2 regions of the Microbacterium sp. STRO-2N genome follow, and region 1 is predicted to be linked to the other one. Evidence: predicted binding sites of a transcription regulator. Region 1 holds the regulator's gene; the other holds the start of a gene.
What was found. The regulator HspR, encoded in region 1, represses chaperone genes until heat shock. The targets are predictions, from matches to a motif close to AAGTTGAGTCNNNNNGACTCAACTT.
Positions count from the first base shown of each region.

Region 1 (7,555 bases):
AGGCTGTAGTCGATGTTGGTGAGCGTGACGCGGTACTGCGTCGCGTTGAGCTTCGTGATCGTGCAGCCGCCGGGGAAGGCGGCGCGGTCGGGCCGGTTCGTCGCCGAGAAGGGGATGCCGGCAGCGATCTCGCCGTTGACCGGGCGACACTCCTCGGGGGTGATGAGGTTCGTGTTCGCCCCCGCGGTCGCGGTGGAGACGTTCAGCACGAAGGAGTAGTTCGCCGGACCCGGACGGCTGCCCGCGTTGGCGGCGATCGCCCAGTCGACGACCATGTATTGACGCTCGGCATTGCCCTCGAAGTACCGCGCCCTTTGACCGCCTTCGGCCGGGTTGCTCGAGGGCGTCGAGATCACGAGGTCCATGCCGTAGTTGTAGGTGACCGGCACGGGTGTCTGAGCAGCCACTGTCGACGGCGCCGCGGCCTGGTCGGAGTCGACGGAGCCCGACGCCGACAGGGGCTGTCCGTTGGTGCTCGTCGCGCGGATGGGCGTCTGGAGCACGGTCGCAGTGCCGGCCTTCACGGTACCGACGTTGCAGATCAGGGTGACGCCATCCGCCGAGATCGACGACACCGGCGTGACACCGGTCGTCTTGCAGACGGTGGGGAGGCTGGCGAACTTGCCGTTGCTTGCGGTCAGCGTCACGGTGACGTTGGTGACGTCCTCGTTCGACTCCGGCTGCTCGGCGTCGTTGGTGTTGATGTGCCACTCGGCGATGATCGGGTTGCCGTAGAGCACGCTCGTGGGCACGGGTGCGGCCCAGTTCGCCGTGATCTCGTGCTCGGCGACGATGGCCGCATTTGCGGCGGTGGTCGCCCCCGATACGACCATGAGAACGGCCGCCACGCCGGCCAGGGCAGCTTTCCCGAGTCGACGGACGCCCCCTCCCCTGCGCTCGCCGAGTGAAGCCCGAAGATGACCAGCCATGACGCCCCCCGAGGTGTCCGCGAGAGCGTTGAGGGCTCTCGCACGTGTGAAGGTCCTCGAGCGCACACACTGTCGATCGAGGTCCCCGGCGTGAAGATACCGCGCGTGAGAGCCGTCTCATCTGGAATTCACCCGCCGGGTCACCCGCTCCGGCGCAAGCCGCCCGCCGACCGAGCCCCGCCGGCTGGGGGACGGCGGGGCTCGCACCGAGGAGCCCTCACTCACTTCGGCGGGGTGGCGGCAGGGGAGACCGCCACGTCGGTGTTGTGGCCGTGCGCTTGCGGCGCATCAGCACCAGGTGGATCGCCCCCGCGAGAGCACGAGCGTGCCCACTCGTGTGAGCGAGAGCAGACCTGAGAACCGGGCGGGTTCTCGATCCTTAATGGTTGTACCAATGGGCGAGCCAGCGCCTGCGAAAGTTCACCCGGCCATCACCCGGCATGCGCCCGCGCGCGCACGCACGGCCACGAGTGCGAACGTGTCGCGCTCGCGATAGCTGGCAGGACCTCAGTCGTCCGACTGCTTCGTTGCGTCGGGACCCGAGGCCGGGGGAAGCGGCGTCCGCGGACGCCAGACCACGAGCTCGGTCGCGCGGCGCACGCGCGTGCCGTGCCGCAGCGTCACCACGGAGCCCGTCGAACCGGCGGCGAAGACACGCGCGCCCGGGCGCTTCTCGAGCTCCTCTCGCACGCGCTCCTCGAGGTCGCGGACGCGGCTGTGAAGCTCGCGCACGCGGTCCTCCAACTCGAGGATGCGGGCGATCGCCGGCAGACCGATGCCGTCGGCCGACATGCGCGCCACCTCCCGGAGCTGCGCGACGTGTCGCAGCGAGTAGCGGCGGGAGCCGCCCTGCGTGCGTGCGGGTACGACGAGACCGAGCCGATCGTACTGGCGCAGGGTCTGCGGGTGCATGCCCGAGAGCTCCGCGGCCACCGCGATCGCGAAGATCGGGGCATCCTCGTCGATGTCGTGCGGTTCCCCCATGTGCCTCACCTCCCTCTCGCTCCTGCTGTACGCCGCTGATCTCAGCCGCGCGCCTTGGTCATCAGGTCGGCGCGCGGGTTCTCCTTCGGCTCGAGGGCATGGAAGCGCTCGAGCGCCTCGCGCGCCGCGTCGTCGAGGTGCGACGGCACAGCCACCTGGACCTCGGCGAGCAGATCGCCGGTGCCCTTCTGGGTCTCCACGCCACGGCCCTTGACGCGGAGAACACGGCCCGACGGGGTGCCGGGGGCCACCCGCAGCTTGACGGGGTCGCCGCCGAGCGTCGGCACCTCGATCGTCGCGCCGAGAGCCGCCTCGGTGAACGTCACCGGCACCGTCACCCGCAGGTTCAGCCCGTCGCGGGTGAACACCGGGTGCGGCCGCACCGCCACCTGCACGACGATGTCGCCGGGCTCGCCGCCGTCGACCGACGGGCGGCCGCGTCCGCGAAGGCGGATCTTCTGCCCGTCGGATACGCCGGCGGGGATCTTCACCTTGAACGGCTTGCCGTCCTCGCCCTGCAACGTGATCGTCTCGCCCTTGGTCGCGGTGATGAAGTCGATCGTGGTGCGGGCGGTGACATCAGCGCCGCGCGTCGGTCCCCCGAACCCGCGGTACCCGCCCGAGGGCTGACCGAAGCGGCCGCTGCCGAAGCGACCGCCCTGCTGCTGATTGAACATCGCGAAGATGTCGTCGAAGTCCTCGGCGTTCTGGTACCGGGCGCCGCGCCCCTGCCCGAACATGCTGAACACGTCCTCGAAGCCGCCGGCACCCTGGCCGCTCGCGGTGAAGCGAGCGCCCGAGCCCATCGCCCGGATCTGGTCGTACTCCTTGCGCTGCTCGGGGTCGGACAGCACCGAGTACGCCTCGCTGATCTCCTTGAACTTGGCCTCCGCGGCCGCGTCGCCCTGATTCGAATCGGGGTGGTACTTGCGCGCGAGCTTGCGGTAGGTCTTCTTCAAGTCCGCGTCGCTGACGTCCTTCGAGACGCCCAGCATCGAGTAGAAGTCCTTGTCGAACCAGTCCTGGCTGGCCATGGATCCTCCTCCTCGGTGCTACTCGGCCGGCACGGCGACGACGACCTTCGCGGGACGAAGCTCGACCGAGCCCAGGCGGTAGCCGACCTCGACGACCTCGAGGATCGTCGGCTCGGTCGTGCCCGGCGTCGGCGCCTGGAAGATCGCCTCGTGCTGCTGCGGGTCGAAGACCTCGCCCGCGGCGCCGTACGTGACGATGCCCATGCGCTCGGCCAGGCCCCGCAGCTTCTCGGCGATCGCGGCGAAGGGCGTGCCCTCCTCGAGATCGCCGTGCTTCTCGGCGCGGTCGAGGTCGTCGAGCACCGGCAGCAGGCCCTTCGCGACCGCGCCCTTGGCGCGCTCGATCTCGATCTCGCGCTGCTCCTCGGTGCGCCGGCGGTAGTTGGCGTACTCGGCCTGCAGGCGCTTGAGGTCGTTCAGCAGCTGCGACTCGAGGTCGGCCAGCACGGCATCTTCGGCCGCAGCCTCGGCGCTCTGCTCCGCCCCGAGGATGTCGTCGACCGTGAGCTCGTCACCGTCGGCATCCGTCTCGCCCGCGTCGTCCTTGCCCTCCTGCGGGTCGGACCCGGAAGCCTGCGCTTCCGGGTCCTCGCCGCCGGGGACCTCGTTCTCGAAGTCCTTGTCAGTCATCAGGCCTTCTTCTCGTCCTCGTCTTCGACGACCTCGGCGTCGACGACGTCCTCGTCAGAGGCGGTCGAAGCCTGCTCGTCGGCCGGAGCCTCGGTGCCGGCATCCGTCGACTGCGAAGCCTGGTTTGACGCGTAGATCGCCTCGCCCAGCTTGCCCTGAGACTGCGACAGCTTGTCGAAGGCGGCCTTCACCGCGTCGTCGTCGTCGCCCGCGAGCGCGGTCTTGAGTGCGTCGACGTCGGCCTGGACCTCGGTCTTCACGTTCTCGGGCAGCTTGTCGTCGTTGTCCTTGATGAGCTTCTCGATCGAGTACGAGAGGGTCTCGGCCTGGTTGCGCACCTCGGCCGCCTCGCGACGCTTCTTGTCTTCGGCGGCGTGCTCCTCGGCCTCGCGCACCATGCGCTCGATGTCGTCCTTGGGCAGCGACGAGCCGCCGGTGATCGTCATCGACTGCTCCTTGCCGGTGCCCTTGTCCTTCGCCGACACGTGGACGATGCCGTTCGCGTCGATGTCGAACGTGACCTCGATCTGCGGGATGCCGCGGGGAGCCGGCGCGATGCCGGTCAGCTCGAAGGTGCCCAGCGGCTTGTTGTCGCGCGTGAACTCGCGCTCGCCCTGGAAGACCTGGATCGCGACCGACGGCTGGTTGTCGTCGGCGGTCGTGAAGGTCTCGCTCCGCTTGGTCGGGATGGCGGTGTTGCGCTCGATGAGCTTCGTCATGATGCCGCCCTTGGTCTCGATGCCGAGGCTCAGCGGCGTGACGTCGATCAGCAGCACGTCCTTGCGCTCGCCCTTGAGGACTCCGGCCTGGAGCGCGGCGCCGACGGCGACGACCTCGTCGGGGTTCACACCCTTGTTGGGCTCCTTGCCGGTCTCCTGCTTCACGAGCTCCGAGACGGCGGGCATGCGGGTCGAGCCGCCGACGAGCACGACGTGGTCGATGTCGCCGACCTTGATGCCGGCCTCGCGGATGACGTCCTCGAAGGGCTTCTTGGTGCGGTCGAGCAGGTCCTTGGTGAGGTCCTCGAACTTCGCGCGCGTGATGGTCTCGGACAGCGACACCGGACCCGAGTCGGTCAGCGACAGGTACGGGAGGTTGACGCTCGTCGAGGTCGAGCTCGACAGCTCCTTCTTCGCCTGCTCGGCGGCCTCCTTGAGGCGCTGCAGCGCGATCTTGTCACCCGAGACGTCGACGCCGGTGGTGTCCTTGAACTGCTTGATGAAGTAGTCCACGAGGCGCTGGTCCCAGTCGTCGCCGCCGAGGCGGTTGTCGCCGGCCGTCGCGCGCACCTGGATGGTCGAGAAGTCGTCGTCCTTGCCCACCTCGAGCAGCGACACGTCGAAGGTTCCGCCACCGAGGTCGAAGACGAGGATGAGCTCGTCCTCCTTGCCCTTGTCGAGGCCGTACGCCAGGGCCGCGGCGGTGGGCTCGTTGATGATGCGCAGGACGTTGAGGCCCGCGATCTCGCCGGCCTCCTTCGTGGCCTGGCGCTCGGCGTCGTTGAAGTACGCGGGCACGGTGATGACGGCATCCGTCACGGTGTCGCCCAGGTACTGCTCGGCGTCGCGCTTGAGCTTCTGGAGGATGCGCGCCGAGATCTCCTGCGGCGTCCACTTCTTGCCGTCGACCTCGAAGGTCCAGTCGGTGCCCATGTGGCGCTTGACCGACGAGACGGTGCGGTCGACGTTGGTGACGGCCTGGCGCTTGGCCGTCTCGCCCACGAGCACCTCGCCGTCCTTGGTGAATGCGACGACCGAGGGGGTCGTGCGGAAGCCTTCGGCGTTTGCGATGACCTTGGGCTCGCCGCCCTCCAGGACGCTCACGACCGAGTTGGTCGTACCGAGGTCGATTCCGACAGCACGTGCCATGTGTTCTCTCCTTCGTGGGGGCGACGACGGATGCCGCGGCCCGCGGTTCGTGTGAAAAGCCGGCTCGCAGACCCAAAGCTGAGTCGCGATGACTCAACGATACGCCGGGGTGCGGCATCCGTCAATTCGAACTTGACACGACTCGACTCAAGTTGTCGAAGTGCGCTGCATCGCGATGATGGATGCGTGCCGCTTCCCTGGGACTTCCGCCCTCTGCGCGGACAGCGTGTGACGCTCGATCTCCTCGGTGCCGACGACCTCGACGACCTCGCCGCCATGCAGGGCGACCCCGACGTGTGCCGATACCTCCTCTATGAGGCACGCCCACGGGAGAAGGTGGCCGAGATCCTGGCGCGGGATCGTGCAGCCACGCGGCTCGCAGACCAGGGCGACTACATCCAACCTGCGATCCGCGCGGCCGACGGAGCGTTTCTGGGCACGATGTACTTCACGATCTCGAGCCTCGACGACCGCACCGCCGAGATCGGCTGGATCCTCGCGCCGCACGCGCAGGGCCACGGTTACGGAACGGAGGCAGCACGGCTCCTCCTCGGCCTCGCGTTCGAGGAGCTGGGTCTTCACCGCGTCTACGCGGAGCTCGACCCGCGCAACACGGCATCGGTGCGGATGTGCGAACGTCTCGGCATGCGCCACGAAGCGCACCACATCGAGCACCTGTGGCTCAAGGGCGAGTGGACCGACACGGGCGTCTATGCCATCCTCGAGCGGGAGTGGCACGGCTGAGCCCGCCGCGAGGCCTCTGCGACGGCGGCGACCCCAGACGTCGCCGCCGCCGAAGGCGTGTAACCCCAGGTCCACGGGTAGAACCCACCGAGCAGCGGGTTCCCGGCGACCACCCCCAGGAAGCCGCCCACAACGCACGGTAGCGAGGCGCTCGTCGATCTGTCACGCGGTTTCGGCTGATTGGCGACCTGGGTCCGTATCAGTGGCGGTTCAGGTAGCGCACGACCGCCTGAACGCGGCGATGGGTGTCGGCATCGGGCGGGAGACCGAGAGCGTCGTAGATGCGCGACACGTGCTGCACGACGGCCTTCTCGGTGAGGAAGAGCTTTGCCGCGATGCTGCCGTTGCTGCGGCCTTCGGCGACGAGCGCGAGCACCTCCTGCTGCCGCGCGGTCAACCGCCCGACGGCGACCTCCGAGTGCCTGGCCCTCCCCACCATCACGGCCACGACATCGGGGTCGAGTGCCGTGCCGCCCTGCGCGACCCGCTCGAGGTCCTCGAGGAAGGTGCCGATGTCGGCGATCCGCTGCTTGAGCAGGTAGCCGACCCGTCCTTCGCCATCGGCGAGCAGATCCTTGGCGTACCGCCGCTGCACGTGCTGCGACAGCACGACGACGGCGGTGCCGGGATGGTCGCGACGGATCCGCAGCGCGGCGGCGAGGCCTTCGTCGGTGTGCGTCGGCGGCATGCGGATGTCGGTCACCACGAGGTCGGGGCGCTCTCGGGCCACCGCATCCGTCATCTCGTCCGCATCGCCGACGGCGGCGACCACGTCGTGGCCGCCCTCCCGCAGGACGAGTTCGAGGCCGCGGCGGATGAGCGCCTCGTCCTCGGCGATGATCACGCGCATGGAACCTCCGCCCGCACTCGCGTGCCCTTGCCGCGCGGACTCGAGATCATGATGGTCCCCCCGATCGCCTCGACCCGGTCTGCGAGGCCGCGCAGGCCAGAGCCGGCCTCCATCGACGCACCCCCGACGCCGTCGTCCTCCACGTCGAGGTGCACCCTGCCACGCTCGACGGCGAGGCGCACGCGCACGAGCGACGCGTGGGCGTGCTTGACGACGTTGGCCAGCGCCTCGGTGAGAACGAAGTACGTCGTGGCCTCGACCAGGTCCCCGATCGCGCCGTCCTCGACGTCGGACTCGAACTGCGTCGGGATCGGCATCCGGTCGGCGAGATCCTCGGCCGCCGCGGCGAGCCCGCGCTCGATGAGCGCCGCCGGCACGAGGTCGCGCACGAGCGCGCGCACATCCGCCGCTGCCGCGTCGATCTCGATGCGCAGCCGGGTCGCGCGCTGTGCGACCGTGTCGGAGGGTGCCGTCGCGATCTGCTGAGCTTCGAGCGCGAGCAGGACGAGCTGCACC
Region 1 is NZ_CM173223.1:4,164,890-4,172,444, reverse strand. It holds gene AC3ANN_RS19145 (DUF7927 domain-containing protein) at 1-848, opposite strand, end outside; gene AC3ANN_RS19140 (heat shock protein transcriptional repressor HspR) at 1,437-1,913, opposite strand; gene AC3ANN_RS19135 (DnaJ C-terminal domain-containing protein) at 1,955-2,947, opposite strand; gene AC3ANN_RS19130 (nucleotide exchange factor GrpE) at 2,966-3,577, opposite strand; gene dnaK (molecular chaperone DnaK) at 3,577-5,445, opposite strand; gene AC3ANN_RS19120 (GNAT family N-acetyltransferase) at 5,632-6,189, shown strand; gene AC3ANN_RS19115 (response regulator) at 6,389-7,039, opposite strand; gene AC3ANN_RS19110 (sensor histidine kinase) at 7,030-7,555, opposite strand, start outside.

Region 2 (7,555 bases), 650 kb from region 1:
GACGGCATGGACGTCTGGCAGACGGGGGAGGAGGCATCCGCTCTCAACGCGTACGCCGACCCGATCGTCGACTACGTCACCGAGCGGTTCGCCGTCACAGCCGACGGGGAGCACTGCGATCCGCGGCAGGCGCGCGAGCTCACCGCGACCGAGCGCGACGGCGTGCCCTACGCGGTCCTCACGCTGGACCACGGCTGCCCGCCGTCGGGCGTGCACGAGATCCGCAGCGCACTGTTCCCCGACGACGAGAACTACGTGCGCGACACCGTCACGGTCGTCGAGTACGAGCTCGACACGCAGGCGGGCACCGCGACGATCGACGAGGCGGCTCCGGTCTTCAGCACCGAGCAGTCGCTCGCCGAGCGGCTCGGCCACTTCTTCGTGCTCGGCGCCGAGCATCTGCTCTTCGGCATCGACCACGTGCTGTTCCTCCTGGCGCTGATCGTCGGCTCGCGGCGCCTGCGTGACATCGTGCTCGCCGCCACCGCGTTCACGCTCGCGCACTCGGTGACGTTCATCCTCGCCGCGCTGCGTGTGGTCGCGGTGCCTGCGGCGATCGTCGAGCCGGTCATCGCGCTGTCGATCGCCGTCGTCGCGAGCTGGTACCTGTGGCGCGTGTGGCGCGAGCGCGGTGCTCTTTTCGCGGAGACGCTCGTCCCCGAGAAGCGGGGCTTCACGACGACGGATGCCGCACGCCTGACAGTCGTGTTCCTCTTCGGCCTGCTGCACGGGGTCGGGTTCGCCGGAGCCCTCGGCATCGACGAGCCCTTCTCCTGGCCGCTGCTGGGATCGCTGCTCGTCTTCAACGTCGGCATCGAGGCGGTCCAGGTCGCGATCATCCTCGCGGTGTTCCCGCTCCTGCTCCTGCTGCGCCGGCGCGCTCCCCGCACGGGGCTCGTCGTGGGCGTCGCCGTCGCGGCCGGGGTGGCCGCGATGGGGCTCGTGTGGTTCGTCGAGCGCCTGCTCGGCTTCGGCTGAGACTCCGCAGCAGAGTGCCTCGCGACGGGCGATGCTGAGAGGCATCCTGCTGCTATCGAGTCGATAACGGCGCGCAGACTGCCCACCGACACCGCGTAGCCTGGACAGGTGAGCGCCTACGTCTCGGCGTTCGAGCTGTTCTCCATCGGTGTAGGACCCTCGAGCTCCCACACGGTCGGCCCCATGCGGGCCGCCCATGACTTCGTCGTGCGTCTGCGCGAGTCGGGTGTGCTGCCGCGCGTCGGCCGCGTCACCTGCACGCTGTACGGATCGCTCGGCGCCACCGGCATCGGCCACGGCACGCCCGACGCCGTGGTCGCGGGGCTGCAGGGCCTCGAGCCAGAGACGGTGGATCCGGATGCCGTGCGCGCCGCGTGGAGCGGCTGGCCCGAAGGCTCTGCGCTCGGGCTGGGCGGTGAGCGGCCGATCCCGTTCGACCGGGGCGACATCGTGTTCGCGCCGCGCACGCGCCTGCCCGGTCACCCGAACGCGATGACGCTCGAGGCGTGGGCCTCACCGGACGACGGGCCCGTGCGCGCCATCGCCGGCGCGGCGGGTGTGCGCGACACGGGTGCGGCGCTCGCCCCCGTTGCGGCTGACGCGGTCGCGACGACGGATGCCGGCCTCCTCGCCCGCGAGACCTACTACTCCGTCGGCGGAGGGTTCATCCGCCGCGAGGGCGACCCGACGACCGCGGCCGGCGCTCGGCCGTACCCGCTCGCGTTCGCGAGCGCCGAAGAGCTGCTCGCGCTGTGCGACGAGCGCAGGCTCACGATCGCCGAGGCGGCGAGGCTCAACGAGGCGACAATGCGCCGTGACGAGGAGATCGCCGAAGGACTCGACGCGATCTGGGACGCGATGGCGGGGTGCGTGAACGCCGGACTGCATGCCGAGGGCGTGCTGCCCGGGATGCTGGCGGTCAAGCGCCGCGCCGCAGCGATCCGCGTGCAGCTCGAGGCCGCCGAAGCCGACGGCCGGCGCGAGCTGCCCGGCGAGTGGCTCGGCGCGTTCGCGCTCGCCGTCAACGAGGAGAACGCCGCGGGCGGGCGCGTCGTCACCGCGCCGACGAACGGCGCCGCCGGCATCGTTCCGGCGGTGGCGATGTACTGGTGGCGGTTCCTCGCCGACTCCGGACTCGGAGCCGGCAACGCCGTGACGCCCTACGGCGAGCTCGTCGGAAGCGCCCTGCTCGGCTACCACGGTCACGCCGTCGCGCCCGAGGAGGCTGCGCACTGGGATGAGGAGCAGGTGGCCGAGGCGAACCGCCGCCGAGGCATCCGTCGCTTCCTGCTCACGGCGACCGCGCTGGGTTCGCTGTTCAAGGCGAACGCCTCGATCTCGGGCGCCGAGGGCGGATGCCAGGCCGAGGTGGGCTCGGCGTGCGCGATGGCGGCCGGCGGGCTGACCGCGGTCATGGGCGGCACCAACCGGCAGATCGAGAACGCCGCCGAGATCGCGATGGAGCACCACCTCGGTCTCACGTGCGACCCGGTCGGCGGCCTCGTGCAGATCCCCTGCATCGAGCGAAACGCCATCGCCGCGTCGACCGCCGTCACGGCCGCGCGCCTCGCGCTGCGCGGCGACGGCAGCCACTACGTCTCGCTCGACGCGGTCGTCGAGACCATGCGCCAGACCGGCATCGACATGTCGCACAAGTACAAGGAGACGAGCGAGGGCGGCCTCGCGGTGAACGTCATCGAGTGCTGACCGTCGCGTCGGACGCCGGTCGCTCAGGTGGCGCAACACGCGGAATGGTGAGATGGATGCCGCGCGTCGTGCCCCCCGGAGTCTGCGCCGTCGTGTGGGTCGGCGTGCCGAGCGTGTGTTCGAGTGGCGCAACACGCGGGGTGATGCGAGGGATGCCGCGTGTCGTGCCACCCGAGTGTGGAGCGGCGCGCCGAGGGTGTGTTCAGGTTGCGCAACATGCGGAATGGCGGGACGGATGCCGCGTGTCGTGCCCCCCGAGTGTGCGCTGTCGTGTGGGTCGGCGCGCCTAGCGTGAGTTCAGGTGGCGCAACACGCGGAATGGTGGGATGGATGCCGCGTGTCGTGCCACCCGAGTGTGCGCCGTCGTGTGGGTCGGCGTGCCTAGCGTGAGTTCGGGTGGCGCAACACGCGGAATGGCGGGGCGGATGCCGCGTGTCGTGCCCCCCGAGTGTGCGCTGTCGTGTGGGTCGGCGCGCCTAGCGTGAGTTCGGGTGGCGCAACACGCGGGGTGATGCGTTGGATGCCGCGTGTCGTGCCCCCGAGTGTGAGCGGCGTGTCTGGCGTGTGTTCGGGTGGCGCAACACGCGGAATGGCGGGGCGGATGCCGCGTGTTGTGCCACCCGAGTGTGGAGCGGCGTGTCTGGCGTGTGTTCGGGTGGCGCAACACGCGGAATGGTGGGATGGATGCCGCGTGTCGTGTCACCGGAAGCCGGGACGGGGGGCGGTCAGGGGTGCCAGCCGCGTCGTCGCAGCACCGACCGCACGATGGCGACCCCGCGTCGATCGGCACTCCGCACGTGGGCCGACGTGAGCCGGACTACCTCCCAACCCTCGGCGGTGTACGCGGCGTACTTCTCGATGTCGCGGTTCCACTGCGCGCGGTCGGTGCGGTGGTGATCGCCCTCGATCTCGACGACGGTCCGATACTCGGGAAACACGAACTCGGTGATACCCAGAAGAACTCCGCGGCCGTCGCGGATCTCGACGTCGAGCTCGGGGATCGGTAGCCCGCCAGCAGCGGCATCCAGTCGGAAATCGGTCTCGAGTGGCGAAGCACTGCCCTCCCGGACGAGCGGGAGCGCCTCGACGAGGCGTCCGATGCCGCGGCGTCTGCCGGCCGACGCGATCGCCGTGAGATCGTCGATCGTGCCGAGGCGCTCACGCGGCACGAGCCTCCCGCGCCCGTCCCGGGGGATGCGGACGATCTGGTCACCGAGTGCGATGAGCTCTCGCACGCTGAGTTCCGGGGCGAGCATCGCCCACGTCGAGGCCGCGTCAGTCGTGCGGATCCCGGCGTGCACGTGTACGTTCGCGAGCTGCGGCGAGACCTTGATGCCGCGGATGCCTCGAGCACGAGGCGCTCGAGCCGGTGCGAAGACAGCGACCTCCAGACGGGCGCCCGGGTTGATGGAAAGGCCGAGATGCACGGCGGCGCTGCGTCCCGCGAGGAACACGTGCGGACGCATCGCAGTCGCGTAGGCCCGGATCTTCCGCTGCTCTCGGCGCCGCGCGATGTCGTCGATGGACAGATCCTGGTCGGGTTCGGGATCATCCAGCGACTGCCGCACGCCGTGGAACGGAGCATCCAAGTCGCTCGCTTGCAGCCGGCCGGATGACACGCCACGGGCGCGGGCGTCGGAGACGGAGAACGCGCTTCCGAGGCGCTCGGGCAGCGGTGTCGGACGAGCAGACATCCGTCGACGATGGCGTGCGCCGAGGTCGCCAGCGGTGCGCCATCCCGAATCTGTGAGCGCTGAACGTGAGACGTCGCTTGTGGAGGAGCCGCCGCCGAGGTGCTCGACGCGCCCGGTCCCGGGTTCGGGTGGCGCGACACGCGGAGTGGTGGGGTCGATTCCGCGTGTTGCGCCACTTGAAGTAGCGGTGGCGTGGGGTTCCCGCGTGGTCGTGGGGTGGTGCATGGTTCGGGTGGCGCGACACGCGGGGTGGTGGGGTCGATTCCGCGTGTTGCGCCACTTGAAGTAGCGGTGGCGTGGGGTTCCTGCGTGGTCGTGGGGTGGTGCATGGGTTCGGGTGGCGCGACACGCGGGGTAGTGGGGTCGATTCCGCGTGTTGTGCCACCTGAAGCCAGCAGCGGCGGCGGTGGGAGGGAGTGCGTGGCGCGGAATGGGTGGATGCGTTCGTCCACAGCGAACAGCGGACCTATTAGCACTCGCCCACCGAGAGTGCTAATCTGAGCGTAGTTGAGTCGAGTGGGCTCAACTCCATGACACAGAGAGGAGATATCCATGGCCACGTACGACCCGTTCCGTGACCTCGACCGCCTCGCGTCTAGTCTCTTCGACACGCGCCGCGGCCCGCGCCGCATGCCGATGGACCTCTACCGCGACGGCGACCACTACGTGCTGACCGCCGACCTGCCGGGCGTCGACCCGGGTTCGGTCGACATCGACGTCGACGGCCAGCTACTGACGATCCGCGCTGAGCGCACGCTCACCACGGGCGAAGGCGTCAAGTGGATCACGCGCGAGCGCGAGGCCGCGAGCTTCCTGCGGCAGCTCAACCTCGGCCAGGGCATCGACACCGACCGCATCTCTGCGAGCTACAACAACGGCGTGCTCAGCGTCACGATCCCGGTGAGCGAGCAGGCCAAGCCGCGCAAGATCGAGGTGACGGCAGAGAGCAGCGCTCCGACGATCCGGGCGCACGAGTCCAGCGAGACCCCGCAGCCGATCGAGCAGTAGCGATCGACCGCGAACGGATGCCTCGTCCCTCAGGGGACGGGGCATCCGTCGTTCATGCGGCGGACGCCCGGTCGCCCGTGAAATGACGGCGGCAGCGCGCCTGGTACGACTCGATGCCGCCGACCTGCTCGCGTGTCGGGACGTTCGGGTCGCCGGCGGCTCCTGCAGCGAGACGCTGATGGAATGCGGCATCCGCTCCGCACACCGCGCACACGGCCGTGAGTTTGAGCACGTCCTCGGCCATGGCCATGAGCGATGGCATCGGCTCGAACGGGCGGCCGTCGAACGTGACGCACAGGCCTGCGACGATGACGTTCAGCCCTCCGGCGACGAGTGCGCCCACGGCAGGGACGAGCCCCGCACCGAAGAACTGCGCCTCGTCGACCGCGACGAGGTCGAGCCCCCGATCCCGCACGTGCGACACCAGCTCATCGACGTCGGCCACCGACTGCGACTCGACGCTGAGCCCCGAGTGCGAGCTCACCTGCCCCGCGCCCCTTCGGTCGTCGAGTGCATGGCTGATGACGTCGACCGACAGGCCGGCGATGCGTGCGCGACGCACACGGCGCAGGAGCTCTTCGGACTTGCCGGCGAACATCGGTCCGGCGACGACCTGCAGCCGCGCCGGCGTAGGCGTATGCATGGCGCCCACCCTACGGCGCCCTAGGATCGAATGACCCGAAAACACGGGTCAGCACAACCGCTGGTGACGACGGATGCCGCGACCGGGGACCGGTCGGGGCGCCCGCGCAGGCATCCCGACGCCTCAGCAGCCGGGCTGCTTCTTGCGGAGCTTCGCGGTGAGCTCACGGAGCTGAGCCAGCTCGTGGTCGTCGAGCACCGACATCCGCTCGGCGATGGCCCTGCCGTGCGCGCTCGCGATGCGGCGGAACAGGCCGGCTCCGGCCTCCGTCGCCCTCACGAGCGACCCGCGGCCGTCGTCGGGATCCGCGCACTTCGTGATGAGGCCACGCGCGACCATGCGGTCGACGAGCCGCGAGACGCTCGGCTGGCTGATCAGCATGTTCGCCGTGACGTCGCGCAGGCGCGCGGTCATGTCGTCGCCGCGCGTGACGGTGAGGAGCACGTCGTACTCGGCTTGGCTGAGGATGTCGTCGTGGAAGTCCTCGTTGATGTCGCCGAAGATCTCGTGCTGCGCGCGGAACAGGCTCTCCCACGTGTCGATGGCGAGACGACGATCGGTCATAGCGACAAGATTACGGTGAACGGGCACCCCTAGGCTGACCGCATGGCGACTTCTGCGATCGCCCGGTCGCGCGGGCGGATCCGCTCCGCGGCGACGCGGGTTCTGGTGGCGCTGCTCGGCGGGCTCCTGATCACGGGAGTGGGCTTCGGCGCGACACCGGCGCACGCCGATGTCGAGGACTTCGCGTTCGAGAGCCTCGACGTCGAGTATCAGCTCGGACGCACGGATGAGGGCACGAGCACCGTGACCGTCGTCGAGACGTTCGTGGCGGTGTTCCCGGAGTACGACCAGAACCGCGGCATGCGCCGTACGGTGCCCGACTCGTACCAGGGTGCGCCGCTGAACCCCGAGCTGGTCTCGATCACCGACGAGGACGGCGCGCCGCGCAACGCCGAGGTCGAGACCGACGACGGCGCGTACATGATGACTTCGCGCGCCGACGAGTACGTGCACGGGCGGCAGACCTACGTCTTCACGTACACGCTCGAGAACGTCACGCGGTTCTTCACCGACACCGACTCCGACGAGTTCTACTGGGACGTCAACGGCACCGTCTGGCCGCAGTCGTTCGGGCGCGTGACGGCGCGCGTGACGATGCCGTCGGAGCTCGAGCGGGCACGCACCGGAGAACAGGCCTGCTACGCCGGCTACCAGGACTCGACATCGCAGGATTGCACGATCGCCGACGTGGGCGGCGCGGTCGAGGCCTCCGCCGGACCGCTCGAGCCGTACCAGACCCTGACGATCGCGATCGGCTTCGAGGCCGACACGTTCACCGAGTTCGACTCGACGTATCTGGCGTCGCCGTGGGGCTGGCTGCAGGGCGCGGTCGCGCTGCTCGGCCTCGGCGGTGCCGTGACTCTCGCGGGCGTCTCGCGCCGCAGGTACCTCCGCGACGAGCCGGGCCGCCCCGTCATCATCGCCGAGTACACGCCGCCGCGCGAGATCGACGCGCTGGAGA
Region 2 is NZ_CM173223.1:628,345-635,899, forward strand. It holds gene AC3ANN_RS02630 (HupE/UreJ family protein) at 1-978, shown strand, start outside; gene AC3ANN_RS02635 (L-serine ammonia-lyase, iron-sulfur-dependent, subunit alpha) at 1,087-2,685, shown strand; gene AC3ANN_RS02640 (hypothetical protein) at 3,411-4,379, opposite strand; gene AC3ANN_RS02645 (Hsp20/alpha crystallin family protein) at 4,932-5,387, shown strand; gene AC3ANN_RS02650 (thymidine kinase) at 5,440-6,030, opposite strand; gene AC3ANN_RS02655 (MarR family winged helix-turn-helix transcriptional regulator) at 6,154-6,594, opposite strand; gene AC3ANN_RS02660 (DUF2207 domain-containing protein) at 6,637-7,555, shown strand, end outside.
Region 2: a site for HspR is predicted at 4,884-4,908, ahead of AC3ANN_RS02645 (Hsp20/alpha crystallin family protein). Genes of this name have one in related genera too.